DNA from 3 places in the Mycobacterium sp. 050128 genome. Region 2 is predicted to be linked to each of the others. Evidence: predicted binding sites of a transcription regulator. Region 2 holds the regulator's gene; each other region holds the start of a gene.
What was found. The regulator LexA, encoded in region 2, represses DNA repair genes until DNA is damaged. The targets are predictions, from matches to a motif close to CGAACANNTGTTCG.
Positions count from the first base shown of each region.

Region 1: the regulator LexA is predicted to act here: its motif matches at 3,973-3,986, upstream of SKC41_RS01900 (error-prone DNA polymerase).
Region 3: the regulator LexA is predicted to act here: its motif matches at 3,463-3,476, upstream of ruvC (crossover junction endodeoxyribonuclease RuvC).

Region 1 covers NZ_JAZGLW010000001.1:391,309-397,893, forward strand. The annotation lists gene SKC41_RS01895 (nitroreductase family protein) at 1-479, opposite strand, end outside; gene SKC41_RS01900 (error-prone DNA polymerase) at 624-3,959, opposite strand; gene SKC41_RS01905 (wax ester/triacylglycerol synthase domain-containing protein) at 4,121-5,464, shown strand; gene otsB (trehalose-phosphatase) at 5,524-6,585, shown strand, end outside.
Region 2 covers NZ_JAZGLW010000004.1:255,989-262,573, reverse strand. The annotation lists gene SKC41_RS24625 (proteasome assembly chaperone family protein) at 163-1,137, shown strand; gene SKC41_RS24620 (alpha/beta fold hydrolase) at 1,172-2,203, shown strand; gene SKC41_RS24615 (PhzF family phenazine biosynthesis protein) at 2,238-2,924, shown strand; gene SKC41_RS24610 (peroxynitrite isomerase) at 2,928-3,413, opposite strand; gene nrdR (transcriptional regulator NrdR) at 3,419-3,883, opposite strand; gene SKC41_RS24600 (LysM peptidoglycan-binding domain-containing protein) at 4,041-4,553, opposite strand; gene lexA (transcriptional repressor LexA) at 4,847-5,548, shown strand; gene SKC41_RS24590 (sunset domain-containing protein) at 5,568-6,585, opposite strand, start outside.
Region 3 covers NZ_JAZGLW010000004.1:384,544-391,128, reverse strand. The annotation lists gene SKC41_RS25360 (hypothetical protein) at 1-623, opposite strand, end outside; gene SKC41_RS25355 (DUF1304 domain-containing protein) at 739-1,125, opposite strand; gene ruvB (Holliday junction branch migration DNA helicase RuvB) at 1,186-2,235, opposite strand; gene ruvA (Holliday junction branch migration protein RuvA) at 2,232-2,846, opposite strand; gene ruvC (crossover junction endodeoxyribonuclease RuvC) at 2,843-3,424, opposite strand; gene SKC41_RS25335 (DUF4178 domain-containing protein) at 3,592-4,203, shown strand; gene SKC41_RS25330 (DUF2617 family protein) at 4,212-4,724, shown strand; gene SKC41_RS25325 (DUF4247 domain-containing protein) at 4,721-5,152, shown strand; gene SKC41_RS25320 (DUF350 domain-containing protein) at 5,167-5,622, shown strand; gene SKC41_RS25315 (polyamine aminopropyltransferase) at 5,619-6,585, shown strand, end outside.

The sequences.
Region 1 (6,585 bases), on a different contig from region 2:
AGCGTCGTCCAGCAGGAGCCCAGCCCGCGGGAGCGCAGCGCCAGGCAGAAGCTCCAGACCGCCGGGAACAGTGACGCCCAGAAGGAGACGCCGCCCAGTGGCGACTCGTCTTCGCGGCCCGCGATGCACGGGATCATCAGCACCGGCACCTCGTGAATGTGCTCGGCGAGATACATCGCCGAGTCCACGACCTTGCCCATCCGTTCGCCGCGGGTATCGCCGTCGCCGTAGTCGGGCTTCGGCGCGCTGAGGTAGGGCTGGGCGTGCGACAGGTAGATGTCGCCGATCGCCTTTTTCTTGTCGGCGTCCTCCACGAACATCCACTGCCAGCCCTGGGAGTTGGAACCGGTGGGCGCCTGCAACGCCAGCTCGAGACATTCCATCAGGACCTCGCGAGACACCGGCTTGTCGAAGTCGAGGCGCTTGCGAACCGAGCGGGTAGTGGTGAGAAGTTCGTCTACGGACAGGTTGAGGGTCATGCACCCGAGCCTAGGTCGGTCGACTGCCCGGGCGGCTTGAAGCGGCGCTTTTCCGGCAGGAGGCGCCGAGCGTGCTCTCACGGCGAAAAATCGGCGGAAATCTCGCCGTGAGAGCACGTTCGGCGAAGAATGTGGTTCGGGAAATCAGCGGAAGTCACGAGACTTGGAGCCGACGGCCAGGGTGATGCGGCCCAACCGCTCCGCCACGACGGTGACCGCGCCGCTGGCATTTTGAACCTGACCGCGGATCAGCAGCGCCGGTGCCGTGTTCGCGAGCTTGCGGTGTCGCTCCCACACCCCCGGCGTGCAGAGCACGTTGACCATCCCGGTCTCGTCCTCGAGGTTGATGAACGTCACCCCCTGCGCCGTGGCGGGCCGCTGCCGATGGGTCACCGCACCGGCGATCAGCACCCGGTCGCCGTCGGGCACGTCGAGCAGCTCGTCGGCGGGCACCACCCCCAACGCGTCCAGGTCGGCCCGCAGGAACTGGGTCGGGTAGCTGTCCGGGGAGATGCCGGTGGCCCACACGTCGGCGGCGGCCAGTTCCAGCTCGCTCATTCCGGGCAACGCCGGGATGGGTGACCCATCAGCACCGTGGGCCCCCACCCCGGGCAGCCGATCCGGCCGTTGGGTGGCCGCGGCCCCGGCCGCCCACAGCGCCTCGCGCCGCGACATCTCGAAGCAGCCCAGCGCCCCGGCCGTCGCCAGCGCCTCGGTCTGCGGCACCGAGAGCTGCACCCGGGTGGTCAGGTCCAGCAGGGAAGCGAACGCGCCGTTGGCTTTTCGCTCTTCGACCAGCTGCTCGGCGAGGTCGTCGCCGATATGGCGGACCGCACCCAGCCCGAGGCGGACCTCGGTGCCGGCGTTCTCGAGGGTGGCGTGCGCCAGGCTCGCGTTGACGTCCGGGCCGTGCACCAGCACGCCGTGCCGGCGCGCATCGGCCACCAGCGACTGCGGTGAATAGAACCCCATCGGCTGGGCACGCAGCAGCGCGGCGCAGAACGCGGCCGGGTGGTGCAGCTTGAACCACGACGAGTAGAACACCAGCGACGCGAAGGACAGCGCATGACTTTCCGGAAAGCCGAAATTGGCGAACGCTTCCAGCTTTTCGTAGGTCCGGTCGATCACCTCGTCGGTGGCGCCGTGCAATTCGCGCATGCCCTCGTAGAACCTGCCACGCAGCCGTTGCATCCGCTCGGTCGAACGCTTGGACCCCATGGCGCGGCGCAGCTGATCGGCCTCGGCGGCCGAGAAGCCGGCGCAGTCGACCGCGAGCTGCATCAACTGCTCCTGGAAAAGCGGCACTCCCAGCGTCTTTCGCAATGCCGGTTCCATGGACGGGTGGTCGTAGACGACCGGGTCGATGCCGTTGCGCCGCCGAATGTAGGGATGCACCGACCCGCCCTGGATGGGTCCGGGCCGGATCAACGCGACCTCGACCACCAGGTCGTAGAACACCCGGGGCTTGAGCCTGGGCAGGGTGGCCATCTGCGCGCGCGACTCCACCTGGAACACCCCGACGGAATCGGCACGCTGCAGCATCTCGTACACCGCCGTCTCGGTGAGGTCGAGCCGGGCCAGGTCGACCTCGACACCTTTGTGTTCGGCCACCAGGTCTTTCGCGTAGTGCAGCGCCGAGAGCATGCCCAGCCCGAGTAGGTCGAACTTCACCAAACCGATGGCCGCACAGTCGTCCTTGTCCCATTGCAGGACGCTGCGATTCTCCATCCGCGCCCACTCCACCGGACACACGTCGGCGATCGGGCGGTCGCAGATCACCATGCCGCCGGAGTGAATGCCCATGTGCCGCGGCAGGTTCCGGATCTGGTTGGCCAGTTCGATCACCTGTGGCGGGATGCCCTCGACGTCCGCGGCGTCGGCCAGCCCGTTCCAGTGGCTGATCTGCTTGCTCCACGCGTCCTGCTGGCCTTGCGAATAACCCAGGGCACGGGCCATGTCGCGCACCGCGATCTTGCTCCGGTAGGTGATGACGTTGGCGACCTGGGCGGCGTAGTCGCGGCCGTATTTGTCGTAGACGTATTGGATGACCTTCTCGCGCTGATCCGACTCGATGTCCATGTCGATGTCGGGTGGCCCGTCGCGGGCCGGCGACAGGAAGCGCTCGAACAACAACTCGTTGGCCACCGGATCGACCGCGGTGACCCCCAGGGCGTAACAGACCGCGGAGTTGGCCGCCGATCCCCTGCCCTGGCACAGGATGTTGTTGCACCGGCAGAATCGGGCGATGTCGTGCACCACCAGGAAGTAGCCCGGAAACCTCAGCTGGGTAATGACTTTCAGCTCATGTTCGATCTGCGCATACGCTCGCGGCGCGCCATCGGGGAGCCCGTACCGGTCACGCGCGCCCGCCATCACCAACTGCCGCAACCAGCTGTCCTCGGTGTGCCCGTCGGGCACGTCGAACGGCGGCAGCTGCGGCGCGATCAATGCCAGTCCGAACGCGCACTGCTCGCCGAGTTCGGCCGCGGCGCTCACCACGTCAGGGCCCCCAAAAGGCCCATGCGCGAACAGCCGGGCCATCTCCTCGCCGGACCGTAGGTGTGAGCCCCCCAGCGGGGCCAGCCATCCGGCGGCCGACTCCAGTGACTGCCGGGCCCGAATCGCGCCCATCGCCATGGCCAGCCGCCGGCGCGACGGGTGGGCGAAATGTGCTCCGGTGGTGGCGACGAGGCCGACGCCGAACCGCGGCGCCAGGGCTGCCAGTGTCGCGTTGCGCTCGTCGTCGAGCGGCTGACCATGATGGGTCAACTCGACGCTGACCCGCTGCGCGCCGAACCGGTCCACCAGACCGGCCAGCGCTTCCGCTGCGGCGTCCGGCCCGCCATCGGAAAGCGCTTGTCGGACATGGCCTTTACGGCATCCCGTCAGGATGTGCCAATGCCCGCCCGCGGCTTCGGTCAGCGTGTCGATGTCGAAGCACAGCTTGCCCTTCTCACCGCCCGCCAGATGCGCCGCGGCCAGCTGCCGCGACAGCCGCCGGTAGCCCTCCGGGCCGCGGGCCAGCACCAGCAGATGCGGGCCGGGTGGATCCGGATTCTCGGTACGGGCCTGCGAAACCGAAGAGGCTACCGACGAAACGCCCAGCGACAGCTCGGCGCCGAACACGGTGCGCACGTCTAGTTCGGCGGCGGCTTCGGCGAACCGCACCGCCCCGTACAGACCGTTGTGGTCGGTCAGCGCCAGCGACCGCAGATCCAGCCGGGCGGCCTCCTCGACCAACTCCTCGGGCGTGCTGGCGCCGTCCAGAAAGCTGTACGCCGAATGCGCGTGCAGCTCGGCGTAGGCGACCGACGAGCGGGCCATCCGGCCCCCGTCCGGTGGCCGATAGGCCGGGCGCTTGTGCGAGAAGGGAGCCTCTTCCGCCGGGCCGGATGGGGTGGGCGCGCCGGCATGGCGCGGCTTGCCGTCGAGTAGCCGCTCCAGTTCCGCCCAACTCCGCGGCTCATTGCTGAAACCCACACGCACAGTCTATCGAACGCATGTTCGATTTAGTGCGGGGTTGTTAAAGCGGTTGTTAAACGGGTCTTCAACTTCTAAACACAGTCTTAACGGACTGGGATCTACCGCGACGGGGGCGCGGCGAACGATACTGGTACGGGCGACTAGGGCGGGAACTGAAAATGGGACAGCTGACCACGACATTGGATTCGGGCTTTCGCACCGCGGCGGACCCTGACCGGCAGGCAAGTACGGTGACGGGCGCGGTCGCCATTGTCGAGGGTGCGGTGCCGAACCTGGGACGCCTCAAAGCGCTTCTGGCAGAACGCATTCAGTCGATACCGCGATGCACCCAGGTGCTGCGGACACATCCGTTCAGCGGTGCCCAGCACTGGACCGACGATCCGGGTTTCGACCTCGCCCATCACCTGCGCCGGGTCGCGGTTCCCCGCCCCGGCGATGAAGCCGACCTGTCTCGCGCGATCGCGCACGCCCTGGAACGCCCGCTCGAATTGGACCGCCCGCTGTGGGAGTGCTGGGTCATCGAGGGGCTGCGTGGCAAGTGGGCGGTCCTGATGAAGGTCCACCACTACCTCGCCGACGCCACGCCCGCGGCCCACTTGCTCACCAGGCTCTGCGACGACGCCGACAGCGAGATGTTCGCCAATCACGGTGCACCCAATGATGATTCGACGCCAGTCCGCAAGCAGGGCTGGGCCGAGACACTCTGGCGAGCCTCGTCCGCCGCGACCACCGTCACCAGCACGCTGGCCGAGACGGTCTGGTCGGCGGCCCGCGCATCGTCGACCGGCCCGGCGGTCACGATGCGGCGCTACAGCACGGTGCGCGTTCCCCTTGCCACCGTCGACGCGGTCTGCGGCAAGTTCCGGGTGACCACCAACGACGTCGCGCTCGCCGCCATCACCGAGGGCTTCCGGGCTGTGCTGCTGCACCGCGGCGAACAACCGCGCGCGGGTTCGTTGCGCACCCCGGAGAAGCGGTATCTGCCTGTCGAGCACGACGATCCGGTGCAGCGGCTGCGAATTGTGCACAGCAGCCTGAACCAGCCCGCGCCAGTCCGGCAGCACACCAGCATCGTGGATCTGGCAACAAGTTCCGTGCCATTTACCTTGTGCGCCAAAGCAGTTCGATTGGTCATGAGCCGGCTCCCACAACCTGGGATCGTGACGCTGGCCACCAATGCGCCGGGGCCGCGGCACCGGCTGGGGCTGATGGGCGCAACCGTGGAACGCCTGTTGCCGATCCCGCCGACGGCGTCGCAGCTGTCCAGCGGAGTCGCGGTGCTGAGCTACGGCGACGAGCTGATCTTCGGGATCACCGCCGATTACGACGCCGCCCCCGAACTACAGCAGCTCGCCAGCGGCATCGAACGGGAGATGGCGCGCCTGACGGCGCTCAGCCAAGACTCCGTCTTGCTGTTCACCAGGGACCGCCGTAAGCGCCGGGCCCGCGCGCTGCGGGGTGGCGTGCCCCCCAGCCACCCGACCGCGCGAGCGCGGCACTGACCCAACCCCTGCGGCGTTGATCACCGTGAGAGGGTTGGTCAGTGCCAGTACCGGAGTCAGTGTCGGAGCCATCGGTCACCATCGACCCACGCCGCCACGACGCGGTGCTGTTTGAGCGGGACGTCGACCGCGCGCCGGTGTCGCAACTGCGCGAGGCCGGGGTGCGCGTCGCCCTGGGCGTCGAGGACCCGGCCGCGACCGCCGACCGGCTGGAGGTGCGGGCAGGCCGCAGTGTGGTCGTCGCGGCGAGCGAGGGGGTGGCGAAGGCCGCGCGCGACGCCGGGTTCGCTTTGGTGATCGAGGACCATCGCCTGGGTGATGTCACGGTCCGCACCGGAGACCTGCGGATGTCGCAGCTGCCCGACGCGTCGCAGCTCCTCAGCGAGGACCTTCCCGCCCGGCGGCCGGCGGTGTTCTTCGACTTCGACGGCACCCTGTCGGACATTGTGAACGACCCGGACGCGGCGCAGCTGGTCGCCGGTGCGGCCGACGCGCTGCAGCGGTTGGCCGCGCGCTGCCCGGTCGCGATACTGTCCGGCCGCGACCTCGCCGACGTCACCGCACGCGTCGGCCTGCCCGGTCTCTGGTACGCCGGCAGCCACGGATTCGAACTGACCGCGCCCGACGGCACGCATCACCAGAACGACGCCGCGGCCGCGGCCATACCGGTGCTGGAAGCCGCGGCCGCCCAGCTCCGCGACCGACTCGGGTCGATTCCGGGGGTCAGGGTGGAGCACAAGCGGTTTGGCGTTGCCGTGCACTATCGCAACGCGGCGCGAGACCGCGTCGGCGAGGTGACGGCGGCGGTACGCGCCGCGGGTCAGCGCGATGCGCTTCGGGTGACCACCGGCCGCGAAGTCATCGAGCTACGCCCCGATATCGACTGGGACAAGGGGAAGACACTGCACTGGGTGCTCGAGCACCTGGACGGATCGGCAGGCGTGACACCGATCTTCCTCGGCGACGACATCACCGACGAGGACGCGTTCGACGCGGTGCGCCCGGACGGAATCCCAATCCTGGTGCGGCACAACGACGACGGCGACCGGGCCACCGCCGCGCTGTTCGCGCTGGACAGCCCGGCCGCGGTGGCCGACTTCGTCGACCGCCTGGCGCGGCAG
Region 2 (6,585 bases):
GCTCGGCGCCGCGGTTGTAGATTTGCTGGACGACTTCGATCCGGGCGGAATTGTTCCATCCGGATTACGTTCAAGCGTCATCCCGTTTTCGAGTAATGGTGCCCGTCGATTCGGGAGACACTAGTTAAGGCACCCTGGAGAAACCCCCGGGAGGAGGCAACGATGTCTAACGAGCAGAACGACGACGATCTCTACTACCAGCCAGGGCAACCCGGCATGTATGAGCTGGAGTTCCCGGCGCCTCAGTTGGTGACATCGGACGGTCGCGGCCCCGTGCTGGTGCACGCTTTGGAGGGATTCTCGGACGCCGGCCACGCGATCCGGCTGGCCGCTACCCACCTGAAGGAGGCCCTGGACACCGAGCTGGTCGCGTCCTTCGCGATCGACGAACTGCTGGACTACCGCTCGCGCCGGCCGCTGATGACCTTCAAGACAGACCATTTCACCAACTACGACGACCCGGAGCTGAGCCTGTACGCACTGCGCGACAGCGTCGGGACGCCGTTTCTGCTGCTCGCCGGGATGGAACCGGATCTCAAATGGGAGCGGTTCATCACCGCGGTGCGTCTGCTGTCCGAACGGCTGGGTGTACGGCAGACCATCGGCCTGGGCACCGTCCCCATGGCGGTCCCGCACACCCGGCCCATCACGCTGACCGCGCACTCCAACAATCGCGACTTGATCACCGATTTCCAGCCGTGGATCTCCGAGATCCAGGTCCCGGGCAGTGCATCGAACCTGCTGGAATACCGGCTGGCACAGCACGGGCATGAGGTGGTCGGTTTCACGGTTCACGTTCCGCACTACCTGACGCAGACCGACTACCCCGCCGCCGCCCAAGCGCTGCTCGAGCAGGTCGCCAAGACCGGGTCGCTCGACCTCCCGCTGTCGGCACTGACCGAGGCAGCCGCCGAGATCCGGGGCAAGATCGACGAGCAGGTCGAGGCGAGCGCCGAGGTCGCTCAAGTGGTGGCCGCACTCGAGCGCCAGTACGATGCCTTCATCGACGCTCAGGAAAACAGGTCGTTACTAACGCGCGATGAGGACCTTCCTAGCGGCGACGAACTTGGTGCCGAGTTCGAGCGATTCCTAGCCCAGGAAGCGGAGAAGAAGCGCGACGACGACGGCCCCGCGTAATCACCCGACGGGACGCGACAACAAGGGTGGCGAGATGACTGAGCGGAAGCGTAAGAGCAACCTTCGCCCGGTGCGTGAAGTGACCACCCCCAGGCTCGAATACCGCACCATCCACGGGTACAAACGAGCGTTCCGCATCGCCGGCTCCGGTCCGGCGATTCTGTTGATTCACGGCATCGGTGACAACTCCACGACGTGGAATACGGTGCAGGCCAAGCTCGCTCAGCGCTTCACGGTGATCGCCCCCGACCTGCTGGGGCACGGCCAGTCCGACAAACCCCGCGCGGACTACTCGGTGGCCGGCTACGCCAACGGCATGCGCGACTTGCTGTCCGTGCTCGACATCGAACGCGTGACGATCGTCGGTCACTCCCTCGGTGGCGGGGTGGCGATGCAATTCGCTTACCAGTTCCCACATTTGGTCGAGCGGCTCATCCTGGTCGCAGCGGGTGGTGTCACCAAGGACGTCAACGTCGCCTTCCGGTTGGCCTCGCTGCCGATCGGGACGGAGGCACTGGCGCTGCTGCGGCTGCCCCTGGTATTACCGGCCGTCCAGGTGGCGGGGCGGCTCGCGGGCCTGGCGATCGGATCGACCGGCTTGGGCCGCGATCTCCCGAACGTGTTACGCATTCTGGACGACTTGCCGGAGCCGACGGCCTCATCGGCCTTCAGCCGGACACTGCGGGCCGTGGTGGACTGGCGGGGGCAGATCGTCACGTTCCTGGACCGATGTTATTTGACCGAGGCCATCCCCGTGCAGATCGTCTGGGGCACCAAGGATGTGGTGGTCCCCGTCCGCCATGCCTGGATGGCACACGCCGCGATGCCCGGCTCGCGCCTGGAGATCTTCCAGGGCTCCGGCCACTTTCCGTTCCACGAAGACCCGGCCCGTTTCATCGACGTCGTCCAGCGCTTCATCGACACCACCGCGCCCGCCGAATACGACCAAGCCGCGCTACGCCAGCTGCTGCGCACCGGCAGCGGCGAACGCACCGTCACCGGCCCGGCCGACACTCGCGTCGCTGTGCTCAACGCGATGGGTTCCGACGAGCGCAGCGCGACTTAGACAATTCGTTTGACCCGGCCCGTACAGTCGGGCCATGGGCATCGACGTGACGGTGTTGCGCGTCTTCACCGACCGCGACGGCAACTTCGGCAATCCGTTGGGCGTCGTCGACGCCAGTCAGGTCCCACCCGCCGATCGCCAGCAGCTGGCCACCCAATTGGGTTACAGCGAAACGGTATTCATCGATCTACCGGCTGCCGGAGCAACCACCGCGCATGCCACGATCTACACGCCACGCACCGAGATTCCGTTCGCCGGGCACCCGACCGTCGGCGCGTCGTGGTGGCTGCGCGCGAGCGGTATGCCGATCAACGCGCTTGCGGTGCCGGCCGGCATCGTGCAGGTGCACTACGAGGGCGACCTGGTGGGTGTGCGGGCCCGCCCGGAATGGGGCCCGGAGTTGCTCTTTCACGAATTCGAGTCCGTTGACCAGGTTCTCGCGGCCGACCCCAGCGAGTTTCCCGACGACACCGCCCATTACCTGTGGGCCTGGATCGATCAGTGCGCCGGGGCACTGCGTTCCCGGATGTTCGTCGCGAATCTCGGTGTGCCAGAAGACGAAGCGACCGGCTCGGCGGCCATGCGGATCACCGACCATCTCCGCCGCGACCTGAGCATCGTCCAGGGCCAGGGATCGATGCTGGAAACCGGGTGGAGCCCCGGGGGCTGGGCTCGCGTCGCCGGCCGCGTCGTCAACGATGGTATGACACAACTCGACTGAGATTCAGGGCTTGCGCTGCAGCTGCGCGGACAGATGATGCTGCAGGGGTTGCCCGACCGCACCCATCCGCACCGAGTAGGACAGCTGGTCGCCGTCGATCCGCAAGGTCCGACCAAGCGCGGAAACCTCTTTGGCGGTCGGGGTCAATCCGACCGACGTGGTGGCCAACTCGATTTCGATGACGCCGCCGATCACCCGGTAGGTCCCGACCTCGATTTCGGTCACGCCGCTGGGGTGGGCCAGCACCATCTCGACGTGACCGGGCTGCGGCACCCGAAGGTAGCCGGTCTCGGCATGCATCGGCTTGCCGTCGGCGGCACCTTTGGTCTTTTGCGCGTAGGCCAGAAACGGTTTGCCCACATGGGAAAACACGATTTCTTCGAGATACTCGAAGGGCTGGATCGTCGGGTATTCGCCCGAACCGCGGCCGGCCCAGGTGCCGAGCAGCGGCGCGAGCGCCTCGAGATCGGGATGCACGTCCGGAGACATCGGGGTCAGCTCGGTGTCGATACTTTGCGGTGCTTGCGAAGCGCGGCGATCTCGCGCTCGAAATCGTCGGCCGACGAAAAGGACCGGTATACCGAGGCGAAGCGCAGATAGGCCACCTCGTCCAGGTCACGCAATGGGCCGAGGATCGCCAGGCCGACTTCGTGACTGGGAATCTCCGGCGAGCCGGCGGCACGCACGGTGTCTTCGACCTGCTGGGCCAGCAGATTCAGCGCGTCCTCGTCCACCTGGCGGCCCTGGCAGGCGCGGCGGACGCCTTTGATGACCTTTTCGCGGCTGAACGGCTCGGTGACACCGCTGCGTTTCACGACGGCCAAGACCGCAGTCTCTACGGTGGTGAATCGTCGCCCGCACTCCGGGCAGGATCGGCGGCGCCGAATGGCTTGGCCTTCATCGGTTTCCCGGGAGTCGATCACCCGGGAGTCGGGATGGCGGCAGAACGGGCAATGCATGACCGCTCCTTCGCTGGGCCGGCGTCTCGGAAGAACACTCCGAGCGTACCCGTGCCCTCCCCCGGGCGGGCCAACGTTGCCACGACGCGTGCGCCGTCACCGACGGGAGAACCGAGGAGCCTTGGCGTAGAGCGGCTTTCGCGATACGCGGCTGCGGTCAGCCGACCGGCGCGATCAGGGTCTGGCCGGCGGCCAGCGCCGGAGAGCTCAGGTTGTTGAGTTCGCGGATGCGGTCGGCGACCTGGCGGGCCGGCGCTTCCGGCGCGACCCGGTGCGCCACATCCTGAAGGGATTCGCCCGGCTCGACCTGCACGACCGACAGCCGGTCCGGAACGGGAGCGGCCGCGGCGCCGGAGTCGCCGTTGGCGATCTGACCGAGATTGGCGACCAGTCCCAGCCAGAGCGTGATGACTCCGGCCATCAGGGCCAGACCCACCGTCGTCCCCAGCGTGACCGGGCGGCGACGATGCGGTGCTTGCGACATCGACACACCGGTACCGCGGTAGCGCATCGGCGCTCCGGCCGGCCGGGCCGGCACGGACCGGCGCCGCAGCACGCGCTCCTGCTCGTAGCGAGGCCGTGCGACGTCATAGCGAGGCCGTGCGACCAGCCCATCGGTGGGGCGCCGCATGTTGCTGATCCGCGGTGAGACTGTGTGCATGAGCGTCATGGTGCGTTCCTCCGGTCGTCTAAATCCTCGCTCGTGTGTTCGACACTATCGCTCGTGTGTTCGAAATACGAACATTTGAGCGAAGCGTGTCGCACGAGCAAAACGCTAGACCACGCCACCGACAACTTCTGCCGGTCGCCATTCCTGCCATGCAGCACAGGTACCCGGTCTACGCAAAAGTTACACACGTGTGATTCAGCCGTTCTAGGGCCTTTAGCCACCATGTGCATGCCATGACACGCCAGTCGAACACATGTTTGATTCCTCGGTGCGGGGAGACTACATTCAGTGCCATGAGCGACAGCAACGACACCTCGGCGACCGGTCCAAGCGGCCGCCTGCATTCCGTGGATTCATCGCTTACCCAGCGGCAACGCACCATCTTGAATGTCATCCGGGAGTCGGTGACCACCCGTGGCTACCCGCCGAGCATCAGGGAGATCGGCGACGCGGTCGGCCTGACGTCGACCTCTTCGGTGGCTCATCAACTGCGCACCCTCGAACGCAAGGGATTCCTGCGCCGGGACCCGAACCGCCCCCGGGCGGTCGACGTCCGCGGCGCCGACGATGTGGTCGCGGCCGCGCCCGCCACCGAGGTCGCCGGGTCCGACGCATTGCCGGAACCGACCTTCGTGCCCGTGCTCGGGCGCATCGCGGCCGGTGGACCGATCCTGGCCGAGCAAGCCGTCGAGGACGTCTTCCCGCTCCCCCGCGAGCTGGTCGGCGAGGGCACGCTGTTTTTACTCAAGGTGGTCGGCGACTCCATGGTCGATGCCGCGATCTGCGACGGCGACTGGGTGGTGATCCGGCAGCAGAACGTCGCCGACAACGGCGACATCGTCGCCGCCATGCTCGACGGCGAGGCCACCGTCAAGACGTTCAAGCGCGCGGGCGGTCAGGTCTGGCTGATGCCACACAACCCGGCGTTCGATCCCATTCCCGGCAATGACGCGACCGTGCTCGGCAAGGTCGTCACGGTGATCCGCAAGGTATAGCGCCGGGACGTCCGGCTTGTCAGTCGGCCTTCACGAACCCGTTGATCAGCGCGACTTCCTCGCTGGTGAACCAGATCTCGGCCAGGGTGTCGTGGTAGAGCTCGCTACCCGGCGTGTAGTACAGGCCGAATCGGGCACTCGCCTTGATCGGGTAGCCGTCGGGTATCTGATACGGGTCGTCCAACGGCAGATGGATCGTCGGGCGCCCGGCCGGACCTATTGCCCCGATCGCCGCGGCCGGCGCGAAGTCCTCTTCGTCGGCGTCCGCGGCTGCGTGGCGCCCGGCTCTCGGCGCGAGGCCGGACGCGGCCCCGAGCGCCGCCGCAAGGCTGGCTGCGGGCCCACCCGCAGCTGCCCCACCGGCAGCGGCAGCACCGGACGCGGCAGCACCGGAGGCGGCACCGCCGGCGCCGGCAAGATCCGGCGGCGTGTGCGGGACCGCGACGTCGGGATACGCGGTCGCCGGCTCTTCTGCGGGATAGGCAGCATCGGGATGCACTGCGCCCGGCGGGGTGTGCGGGACGGCGACGTCGGGATAGGCGGCCTCTTCCTCGTCGGCGCCCGGGTAGCCCGCCTCGGGGTAAGCGGCTTCCTCGTCGGCGAGTTCGGGATAGCCGGCCTCCGGATAGGCGCTTTCAAGCGGATAGGCGCCCTCCGGACCGGCCGCGTCCGCGTACTCGTCGTCCGCGACGTCCGGGTACGCGCTCTCCGGTACGTCGGGCCTATCCGGATAGCCGGCTTCCGGCAGCTCATCGCCGTAGCCGGCGTCGAACAGATCGTCGGCCGACACGACCGGGATGGAATCGGTGTCGACCGAGTCGGGATCCCGCTCGTCGACCGCTAACTCATCCCATTCCTCCTCGGTCAAGGGATGCGACGGCTCGTCATACCCACCGTCTTCGTCCATTTCGGCCGTTTCCGGTGAGTGCGGCCACCTGGCCAGCAGCGCGTGTTCGTCGTCGTCGCGGTGATCCGGTTCGTGCGGTTCGGTGAACGACATGTGCTCGCTGGATGCGTCGGTGTAGTCGGGACCCCAG
Region 3 (6,585 bases), 130 kb from region 2:
CCGGTCTTCGAGCCCTCGGGCGACTCCACCCGCGGGGTGGTCAGGGCGTCCGGCTCCACCTTACGGTGCGGCTCTTCCAACCCCGACATGTAGACGGGCTCGCCGGCCACCGGCGCCGCCGAACGCACCCGGGCGAGGGCTTCGATGTCACTGGCCAGTCGCACCGCCAGGCGCGCCAGCGCGATGCCGCCCACGAAGACGATCAAGGCGCCCAGGCCGGAGAAGTACGAAATCTCCAGCGCGGCGCGCTTGCGGTCCGTTGCGGCGATCGGATCTCCGGCAGATCCGATACCGAGCATCGGAGCGACCTCGCTGCCGATCACGAACCAGGCGCCGGCCAGCACGGCCAGCCAGCCGCCCACGATCGCGGTGGCCCGGTTCCCGGAAAATACGAGCAGCAAGCCGCCGAGCGCGGTGACGCCGCCGGGCAACACCTCGAGCCAGCCGCGAGCCGTGCTCCACGCCCACTCTCTGTCGGGTGTGTAGGCGAAATTGAAGTGCGGACCGACGAACGGTATCAACGCCCCCCAAGCACCCAGAACAATCAGGATCAACCCACAAACCGCCCCGCGCGAGCGTGGCATCCACAGCCTGCCCGGATGGCCGTCTTGTGCGTACTTCATTACATCCCCCTATTGACGCCGGACTACTTCAGCATCGCGTGGGTACCCTGCGGTTCACGGTTATAACCTCTGGTCGCCCCCACCAGAGGTCAGGCCGTGCCCGGTGTTTCTTGTGTTACGAAGCCAGGCCGAGTACCAGCAGCACGATCGAGATCAACGGGAAAACGCCCTGCGTCACGGCGGCCCTGGCCTTGTCGGGCGCCGACACCACCAGGACGACCGCGGCCGCGGCCATGGATCCGATCCCGGCGAAGACGAGCGCGGCCCCCACCGCCCGGTGTCCCATCGCGATCTCCGCGATCCCGATGCCGGCGACGATCGCCAGGAAAAGGTTGTAGAAGCCCTGATTGAAGGCCAGCAGCTTGGTGGTCTCGGCCTCCTCGGGCGTCGTACCGAAGGTCGCGCGGGTCCGGGCCGAGGTCCAGGTCAGCGACTCCATCGTGAAGATGTAGACGTGCAACAACGCCGCGAGCGCGGCGAATGCCAGTCCGGCGGTGATCATGACGCCTCCTATGCTGACGGTCGCGACCCTCTCGCCGGCAGGCCGCGCTCGCGATCGCTCCTACTCGAACAGCCCCGGTTGCAAGACCCCGGCCGGCGGTGTCATACCCAGATGGGTCCAGGCTTGCGCGGTGGCCACCCGGCCGCGCGGTGTCCGCGCGACCATCCCGGCGCGCACCAGGAACGGCTCGCACACCTCCTCGACGGTGGTCGCCTCTTCCCCGACCGCCACCGCGAGCGTCGAAACCCCGACCGGGCCGCCGCCGAAGCTGCGGGTCAGCGCCGACAGCACCGCCCGGTCCAGCCGGTCGAGCCCGAGCTCGTCGACGTCGTAGACCTCCAGCGCGGACTTGGCGACGTCGCGGGTGATCACCCCGTCGGCGCGCACCTCGGCGAAGTCCCGGACCCGGCGCAGCAGGCGGTTGGCGATCCGTGGCGTGCCGCGCGATCGTCGGGCGATCTCGGCACCGGCTTCGGCGCCCAGCTCGATGCCGAGGATCCCGGCCGAACGGGCCAGCACCCGCTCCAGATCGGCCGGCTCGTAGAAATCCATGTGCGCGGTGAAACCGAAGCGGTCCCGCAGTGGACCGGTCAGCGCGCCGGACCTGGTGGTCGCGCCGACCAGCGTGAACGGCGCCACCTCCAGCGGAATCGATGTCGCCCCAGGCCCTTTGCCCACCACGACGTCGACGCGGAAGTCCTCCATCGCGAGGTAGAGCATCTCCTCGGCCGGCCGCGCGATGCGATGAATCTCGTCGATGAACAAGACGTCGTGCTCGACCAGATTCGACAGCATCGCGGCCAGGTCGCCGGCGCGCTCCAGGGCCGGGCCCGAGGTCACCCGCAGCGAGGACCCGAGCTCGGCGGCGATGATCATCGCCAGCGACGTCTTACCCAACCCCGGCGGGCCGGACAGCAGAATGTGATCCGGTGTGCCGCCCCGGTTTTTGGCTCCCTCGAGGACCAGCTGCAGCTGTTCGCGGACCCGGGACTGGCCGATGAACTCGCGTAGCGAGCGGGGCCGCAGGCTGACGTCGATGTCGCCCTCTCCGACGGTCAGCGTCGGAGACAGGTCGCGATCCGCGTAGTTCTCGGAATCCTCGTCGCTCATTTGGCCTTACCCAGCAACGACAGCGCGGCCCGCAACGCGTCGGAAGTCGTTGCCTGCTCGCCTTTTTCGCGACTGGCCGCCAACACGCTGTCGGTGGCATCCTCGGCCTGCTTGACCGCGAAGCCCAGGCCGATCAGCGCCTCGACCACCGGGCCCCGCACCGCGTGGCCATTGAGACCCGCGCCCGCCGGTACCGCCGCGGGCGTACCGGCGGCATGGATCTTGTCGCGCAACTCGAGAACCATGCGCTCGGCGCCGCGCTTGCCGATGCCGGGCACCCGGGTCAGCGCGGCGACGTCGCCGTCGGAGAGCGCCTGGCGCAGCGCCGCGGCATCGTGCACGGCCAGGGTCGCCATCGCCAGCCGCGGCCCGACGCCGGACACCGACAGCAGCGTCAGGAACAGGTCGCGGGTCTCGTTGTCGACGAACCCGTACAGCGTCTGCGAATCCTCGCGAACGATCATCGCGGTGATCAGGCGGGCTTCGCTGCCGTGCCGCAGCGTGGCCAGCGTCGACGGCGTCGCGTTCACCCGGTAACCGACACCCGCGGCCTCGATCACCACATGATCGAGTGCCACCTCGAGCACCTCACCGCGCACCGAGGCGATCATCGGGCCGCCCCCGCCCTGGCGGCCTTGGCCTTGGCGGCCAACTTGGCGCGGTAGGCCTGGCGTGCCTCGGCGGCCATCGCCTCGGCCGCCGCCATCCGGGCCAGCATCGGCGCTCTCCAGCAATGGCAGATGGCCAGTGCCAGCGCGTCGGCCGCGTCGGCCGGCGTCGGTTTAGCTTGCAGCGCAAGGATTCTGGTGACCATCGCGGTGACCTGAGCCTTGTCGGCGGTGCCGTTGCCGGTGACCGCGGCCTTCACCTCGCTAGGCGTATGGAAGTGCACGTCGATATCGCGTTTGGCCGCCGCGAGCGCGATCACGCCACCGGCCTGCGCGGTGCCCATCACGGTCGACACATTGTGCTGGGCGAACACCCGCTCGATCGCGATGACGTCGGGGTGATGCGTATCCAGCCAATGCTCGACGGCGTCGCTGATGGCCAGCAGCCTTTTGGGCAGCGCGGCATCCGACGCGGTACGGACCACGTCGACATCCAGCGCGACGATGTTTCGGCCGCGCCCGCTTTCGACCACGGACAGCCCGCATCGGGTCAGTCCGGGGTCGACGCCCATCACGCGCATGGCATGCTCCAACTTCCACCGTGTGAAAATACTGTGCCCGAACAGCTGTTCGATAGCCTAGCGGTCGGTTCCCACCGCGCCGCATAGGACACGCGGCCCGGGAGCCGGCAAAAGCTGTTAACTTAAGCCCACGTTCGCTCCACCGCTGCGGCGACGGGAGGGTTTGCGTGGGAACAGTGCTGGTGGTGCTGGCCGCGGTGCTGTTCATCGCGTCCATCGTCGTGCTTGTCGTCGCTTTGCGGCGCCCCAAGGCAGCGGGTCAGCCGCGTGGGCGCCGTGATCCGCTGTCGTTCGACGCGATGCCGCAGTTCGGGCCCCGACAGCTCGGGCCCGGCGCCATCGTCAGCTATGGCGGCATCGACTACGTGGTCCGCGGGTCGGTGACGTTTCGCGAGGGGCCGTTCGTGTGGTGGGAGCACCTGCTGGAGGGCGCTGACCTGCCGACCTGGTTCGCCGTCGAATCCGACGACGGACGCCTCGAGCTCGTCATGTGGGTCACCCGCAAGGACATCACGTTGCAGCCCGGAGATCAGTACCTGGTCGACGGGATGGCGTTTCACGAGACGGAGCGCGGTCGCGCCTCGTACACGACCGAGGGCACGACCGGTCTGCCCGCCGGCGGCGAGATGGAGTTCGTCGACTGCGCCAACGCCGACCAGACCGCGCTGCTGTCCTTCGAGCGCTGGGCACCCGGTACGCCCTGGGAGATCTCGATGGGCAAGCCGGTGTCGCCGGGCGAGCTCACCGTCTACCCGGCGCCCCCGCCGGGTAGCCCGTAGGGCCCGCGGTGCCGCTCTATCAGCTCGCCGTAGCTCCGGCCGACGTGTCCGGGAGCAGGCTGCGGCTTGCCCTCAACGCGCCCGAACCCCCGCTGCTGGCCAGCCATTCGCTGCGACATCCCGACGGCGGCGCGCTGCGGCTCGCGGTGCTCGGCGCCTCGCATCTCGTCACGATCGAGCACGCCGCGGCCACCTTCTCCGAGCAGGTGTCCTGCACCGCCGACAGCGAGGCCGGCACGCTGCCGCAGCGCGCCGAAGCCTCCGGTTATGCGCTGGAATCGCGCACCACTACGCACGACGAAGCGACGTTTCGCCAATTGGCGCGCAAGCTGCGTGACCGATGCCGAGCCGAAACCGCTTGGCTCGGCGGCACTTTCCCCGGCGATGACGCCGCACTCACCGTGTTGGCCGCCGAACCCGACGGCACCGGCTGGCGCTGGCAGACGTGGCACCTGTACCCGCAGCGACCCCTGGTGTCCGGCGGCGTGGTGGTCCACACTGCGAGCCGGTGGCATCCGTGAGCCGCAAACACCTGTTCTGGCTTGCCGGCGGGCTGGCCGCGGCGGCGGTGGTGTCATTGGTGGTCGGAATCATCTTGCTGCAGAAGGACATTGCAGGCTATATCGCGAGCAACTACCGCGAGTACTCGCGCGACGCCAACGCAACGCGGTACCTGTGCAGCGGATCGCCCGATCAGGTCGCCGACGCGCTCGCCGACTATCAGGAACCCGAGGCGCGTGCGGACAACGACAACAACGAGTACCTGCGCTATAGCGACAACATCGTGACCGTCGGCCCAGATGGCAACCACCCGTGCAGCATTCGCGTCGAAAGCCTCGGTGCCGGATACAGCCACGGCTCCTACATCTTCCTCGGCCCCGGGTTCAGTCCCGGGTCCCCGTCGAGCGGCTCCGGCGGTAGCCCCGGCGGGCCGGGCGGAACCAAATAGCAAAGGAGACAACCGTGTACCTCGCCTTCGATATCGGAAACGTGGATCTCGACCCCGTCCTCAAGGGCGTCGTCGCGACGCTGTTGTACTTCGTCGTCGGCATGGCCGTCCTGCTGGTCGGCTTCTACATGGTCGACGCGTTGACCCCGGGCAAGCTGCGCCAGCTGGTGTTCATCGATCGCCGCCCCAACGCCGTCGTGGTCGCCTGCGCGATGTATGTCTCCCTCACCACCGTGATCGTCAGCTCTATCGTCAACAGCTACAGCCAATTGGGTCAGGGACTCGTCGGCGTGGCGGTGTACGGGATCATGGGTGTGATCCTGTTGGGAATTGCTTTGCTGACACTGCATCTGGTGATTCCGGGCAGTTTCCACGAGCATATCGACGAGCCCGAGCTGCATCCCGGGTCGTTCGCGGTCGCGCTGATGTTGTTGGCCGTCGGAGCAGTGACGGCCGCCGCGGTGTCATGACCACCACCCAGGAAGCCGCACGGTCCGCGGAGCCGTCGACCCGCTGGCGCGCCCTGCTGCTCGCCGCGGTCGCGGCCTGTGCGGCCTGCGGCATCATCTACGAACTGGCCCTGCTGACGCTGTCCGCCAGCCTCAACGGCGGCGGCATCGTCGCCACCTCAATGATCGTCGCGGGCTACATCGCCGCGCTGGGCGTGGGTGCGCTGATGGTCAAGCCGCTGCTGAGGCACGCGGGCATCGTCTTCGTCGCGGTCGAGGCGCTGCTGGGCATCATCGGCGGCCTGTCCGCCGCGGCGCTGTATGCGGTGTTCGCGTTCCTGGACGGCACGATCGGGTCGGCGTGGGTGCTGGCGCTCGGCACCGCGCTGATCGGCGGGCTGGTCGGCGCCGAGGTGCCGTTGCTGATGACGCTGCTGCAGCACGGGCGGGCCGGCACCGCCAGGAACACCGCAACCGATACCGGCCGCACGCTGGCCAACCTCAACGCGGCCGATTACCTGGGGGCATTGGTCGGCGGATTGGTCTGGCCGTTTGCCTTGCTGCCGCATCTCGGAATGATCCGCGGCGCCGCGGCCACCGGCGTCATCAATCTGGTCGCGGCGGCCATTGTGGCGATGTTCCTGCTGCGGCGGGTGATCTCCACCGCGCAGTTGGTGACCGCGCTGTGTGCACTCGCCGCCGCCCTCGGGCTGCTGGTCGTGCTGCTGGTGCACGCGCGCGACATCGAAACGACCAGCCGCCAAAGGCTTTACGCCGACCCGATCGTCGCCTACCGGCACACCGCCTACCAAGAGATCGTGGTCACCCGTCGCGACAACGACACCCGGCTGTATCTGGACGGTGGATTGCAGTTCTCCACCCGCGACGAATACCGCTACACCGAAAGCCTCGTCTACCCCGCGCTCGGCAAGGGCGCCCGCTCGGTGCTGGTCCTGGGCGGTGGCGACGGCCTGGCAGCACGAG